Regions from separate parts of the Aquamicrobium sp. NLF2-7 genome, predicted to be linked through region 1. Evidence: predicted binding sites of a transcription regulator. Region 1 holds the regulator's gene; the other holds the start of a gene.
The links. Region 1 encodes HrcA, which represses chaperone genes, less so after heat shock. Its sites were predicted from a motif close to GTTAGCACTCNCNNNNNGNGAGTGCTAAC; they were not measured.
Positions count from the first base shown of each region.

Region 2: a site for HrcA is predicted at 1,063-1,091, ahead of groES (co-chaperone GroES). Genes of this name have one in related genera too.

Region 1 covers NZ_JAKSED010000001.1:3,147,218-3,149,614, forward strand. Annotated here, with positions in the region: gene MIC97_RS15435 (sorbosone dehydrogenase family protein) at 1-813, opposite strand, end outside; gene hrcA (heat-inducible transcriptional repressor HrcA) at 968-2,059, opposite strand; gene rph (ribonuclease PH) at 2,200-2,397, shown strand, end outside.
Region 2 covers NZ_JAKSED010000003.1:120,236-122,632, reverse strand. Annotated here, with positions in the region: gene MIC97_RS19135 (ABC transporter substrate-binding protein) at 1-174, opposite strand, end outside; gene MIC97_RS19130 (usg protein) at 524-802, opposite strand; gene groES (co-chaperone GroES) at 1,239-1,553, shown strand; gene groL (chaperonin GroEL) at 1,623-2,397, shown strand, end outside.

The DNA.
Region 1 (2,397 bases):
CAGGCCGTCGCGCTCGTTGACGGCGCACCACAATGCGTCCGTGGCCGGCTGCAATGCCAGTCCCGAACAATTGCGCAGTCCCGTCGCAGCGATCCGCCGGTTTGCGCCATCCGCGTCGAAGGCGAGCACGGCGGCGCGGTCGGTTTCGGAACCCCAGCCTGCGCCGGTCGGCTGCGCGCTTCGCCATGCGTCCAGCCCTCCGGGCGCCTCGCCCATGCCGGAGGCGACATTCGATTGCGAGCCGACCGAGACGTAGAGCGTTTCGCCGTCCGCGGAGAAGGCGAGGTCGCGGGTCCAGTGGGCTCCGGAAGGAAGCTCGGCAATGATGACCTCGGGTTCGGAAGAGGCTTCGAGGTCGCCGCTTTTGTAAGGGAAGCGAACGACGCTGTCGGTGTTGGCGACATAAACCCATTGCGGATCGTCGGCGGGATGGAAGGCGATGCCGTAGGGCTGGTTCAGCCCGCCGGCAAAGACGGAGTTTTGCACAGGCTGCGCGCTGCCGTCTTCTAGGCGATAGACCGACACCTGATCGGCGCCGGATTCGGCAACGAATATGTCGCCATTCGGGGCCACGCGCACGATACGCGGCCCGCCGAGGCCGGAAGCGATCATGTGTGCGGAAAAGCCCTGTGGCAGTTGGGGGCTGACATTTTCCGGCGGGCTGACCCGCCGCGCGCTGTTGGAGGTGGACTCTGTCGCAAAGGGAGCGGGAAGGTCCTGCGGCGTGAAATGCCGCCGAATGCCCGGCCTGTCGTCCCGCCAGCCGCCGAACGCTGCTTCGCCGGTCAGCGTCGCGCCGGTTTCCTGTCCCATCGCGGCAGTGCCCGCCAGCAGGACCGAAGCCGCCGCGACCCGTTTCATGAGGTGGATCATGCCGTCCTCCTTCCCCTGTCGACCCGTCAGGCGGCACTTTAGGAAAGCGGGCGCGGCGATGCATCACACGAGGGCGTGATGTGGCGCGCCTTTTTCAGCGCAGCATGCGCGAGACGAGCTGTGCGGTATAGTCGACCATCGGCACGATGCGGGCATAGTTGAGCCGCGTCGGGCCGATGACGCCGAGCGCGCCGACAACGCGCGCCTCCGCGTCGCGATAGGGCGCCACCACCAGCGACGATCCCGACAGTGAGAACAGCTTGTTCTCCGAGCCGATGAAGATGCGCACGCCGGGGCCCTCTTCGGCGAGGTTGAGCAATTGCAGTAGTCCGTCCTGCGTCTCCAGGTCATCGAACAGGTTTTTGAGCAGTTCCATGTCCGCCTGCGCGGTGATGTTTTCCAGAAGATTCGCCCGGCCGCGCACGATCAGCCGCGCCGGAAGGTCGCTTTCGGTTCCCGCCCACACCGCCAGCCCCTTTTCCACCAGCGCCTGCGACAGCGAATCGAGGGCCGCGCGCGTTTCTTCCTTGATGCGCGAGATTTCCGTGCGCGCCTCGGCCAGCGTGCGTCCGCGGATGTGGGCGTTGAGGAAGTTGGAGGCCTCGTGCAGTTGCGAGACGGTAACGCCCGCCGGCAGGTCGATGATGCGGTTTTCCACATCGCCGTTCTGCGAGACCAGCACGGTCAGCGCCTTTGTCGGCTCAAGCTGGATGAACTCGATGTGCTTGAGGGCCGCCTCGCTCTTGGCCGCCAGCACGACGCCCGCGCCGCGCGACATGCCGGACAGCAACTGGCTCGCCTCCGTCAGCATGTGTTCCAGTGAAGTATCGTTGCCCGAGGCCTTGATCTGCGCCTCGATGCTGCGCCGTTCCTCGTCGCCGAGGTCCCCGATCTCCATGAAGGCATCGACGAAGAAGCGCAGGCCCGCCTGCGTCGGCAGGCGCCCGGCCGAGACATGCGGCGCGTAGATCAGGCCCAGATGCTCCAGATCACTCATCACGTTGCGGATCGTGGCCGGCGACAATGTCGAGGGCAGGATGCGCGACAGGCTGCGCGACCCCACCGGCTCGCCGTCCTTCAGGTAGGAATCGACGAGACGCCGGAAGATCTCGCGCGAGCGCGTATCCAGCGACTGCCACTGTGATGGGGGAAGTGGCGGTGTCGGGGCTGAACTGTGCTTTGTCATGTCGTACCTCTATACAAAGGATATAGACGCGGCGGGCGCCAGTGCAAGCGAGCCGTTTTCCTTTGCGCAAGCAGCCGTGGAGGGCTACAAGCCCGCAAAATCTCAGGATCGGCAAAATCACAGGATTGGAAAGACACGACATGCGCCCCTCCAAACGCCAGCCAGACGAAATGCGCGCCATCTCCTTCGAGCGCGGCTTTTCAAAGCACGCCGAAGGTTCCTGCCTCGTGAAATTCGGCGATACCCATGTGCTGTGCACGGCAAGCCTCGAAGAGCGGGTGCCGGGCTGGATGCGCAATTCCGGCAAGGGCTGGGTCACGGCCGAATATGGCATGCTG
Region 2 (2,397 bases), on a different contig from region 1:
AAAAACGCCGTTCGAGGCGACGATGGCCGGGTTGAGGTTGCGCGGCTCGGAATCGGCGGCGACGACGAGGCGGCTGCCGCTCTGGGCGAAGGTGAGCCGGGGCAGGGCGGTGGAGGCCAGCAGAAGTGCCGAACCCTTGAAAAGGGTGCGCCGGGAAAGGGAAACCATGTTCATTTTCTGCTCCGCCAGAACGCGTTGAGGAAGTGGATCGATGCCCGGTAGCACGATGCCCGATGGATCACGAAGTCCGGCAGCGTCCGGAATTGGCGGCATTCTCCTGCAAGCCCGGACCCTCATACAGGGATGAAATCCTGCGGATCGCCGCATGATTAGAATTATCTCTTACATATGCGGCGTCAACGGGAAGGAGATGGCGTGGACCTAAGCATATTGCCCGCTGGACCGGCCAGCAGGCAAATGTAGACGCTATGGGCTGCTCATATCGGCGATCCGGCTTGCCGGTCGCGGCCGGTTCGCGCCGCGTCAGGGGAAAGCCCTCGGTGATCCCGCTCGGGGTCTGCCCTCAGTGAATGGAGATCTCCCTGTCCACCGCGCGCCACTCGGCGGGCGTGATCAGGTGGTGATGGGCAACCCGCACCGAATGCAGCGGGCCATCCAGCTCCCGCGCCCAGTAATCGAGGAAGCTCTTCAGCTCGGGGAAATGCGGAGACAGATCATATTCCTGCCAGATATAGAGCTGGAGCAGGGAAGGGTGATCGGGCAGATGGTAATGGATTTCGGCCGTGGTCAGGCCGTAGCCCATCATCTGAAGCTGGAAATCGCTGCGTGCCGTGGTTGCCATTGGTACATCCTTGCGCATGTCGTGTGTGCACGTCTTGTGAACGTGTCCGGGGGCTGGTCCTGTCCGGACCGCGCCTGCCCCGGTCGCAAGGCGACGGTCGGATGCGGGTGACGCCGGGATGAAGGCGGGCCTGTTTCGTAACCTCCCTTGCGCGCTGCCGCCGGCACCATTCCACCCACACCTTCACAGTGTGGCCGATCATCGTTCAAATTCAAGATCGAAAAGCTTTGCCGGTGTAAAAAACATTGTGATTTCATGGCACTAGCAATCATGTGCTGCGAGTGCCAAAATTTTTGCCGACACCTCTTGAAACCCGAAATCCGCGAAACCAGATCGATAGCCGCGCGACGCCGGAAAGGGTCGCGCGTGCCGTTCCGCTCCGCACGATCCGGGCGGAACGGTGCAGTTCGTTTGTCCGTGAGAGGAGAACAAAGACATGACGTTCCGTCCCCTGCATGACCGCATTCTGGTGCGCCGCATCGAGGCCGACGAAAAGACGGCCGGCGGCATCATCATCCCCGACACCGCGAAAGAAAAGCCGCAGGAAGGCGAAGTCATCGCCGTCGGCCCCGGTGCCCGCGACGAAAGCGGCAAGCTGGTCGAGCTCGACGTGAAGGTCGGCGACCGCATTCTGTTCGGCAAGTGGTCCGGCACCGAGATCAGGCTCGACGGCGAAGACCTGCTCATCATGAAGGAAAGCGACGTGATGGGCGTGATCGAGCAGCCCACCACGCTGAAGAAGGCCGCCTGACGGATTCTTCGACCATCAACCAGTCCCAGCAACCAGTCAACGAAAGCTGCCTATTGAAGGAGTGATCCAATGGCTGCCAAGGAAGTCAAGTTCAACACCGAAGCCCGCGAGAAGATGCTGCGCGGCGTCGATATTCTCGCCAATGCGGTGAAGGTGACGCTCGGGCCGAAGGGCCGCAACGTCGTCATCGACAAGTCGTTCGGCGCGCCGCGCATCACCAAGGACGGCGTTTCCGTCGCCAAAGAGATCGAGCTTGAGGACAAGTTCGAGAACATGGGCGCGCAGATGGTGCGCGAGGTTGCCTCCAGAACCAACGATCTGGCCGGCGACGGCACCACCACCGCCACCGTTCTGGCGCAGGCCATCGTCAGGGAAGGCGCGAAGGCCGTCGCCTCCGGCATGAACCCGATGGACCTGAAGCGCGGCATAGACAAGGCCGTGGATGCGGTGGTGGCCGAACTGAAGGCCAATGCCCGCAAGATCACGAAAAACGACGAGATCGCGCAGGTCGGCACCATCTCGGCCAATGGCGACACCGAAATCGGCCGCTTCCTGGCCGAGGCCATGCAGAAGGTCGGCAATGAGGGCGTCATCACCGTCGAGGAAGCAAAGACCGCCGAGACCGGGCTGGAAGTCGTGGAAGGCATGCAGTTCGACCGCGGATATCTCTCGCCCTACTTCATCACCAATCAGGAGAAGATGCGGGTGGAGCTGGAAGAGCCCTATGTGCTCATCCATGAGAAGAAGCTGTCCAACCTTCAGGCCCTGCTGCCCGTGCTCGAAGCGGTGGTCAAGTCGGGCAAGCCGCTGCTCATCATCGCCGAGGATGTGGAGGGCGAGGCGC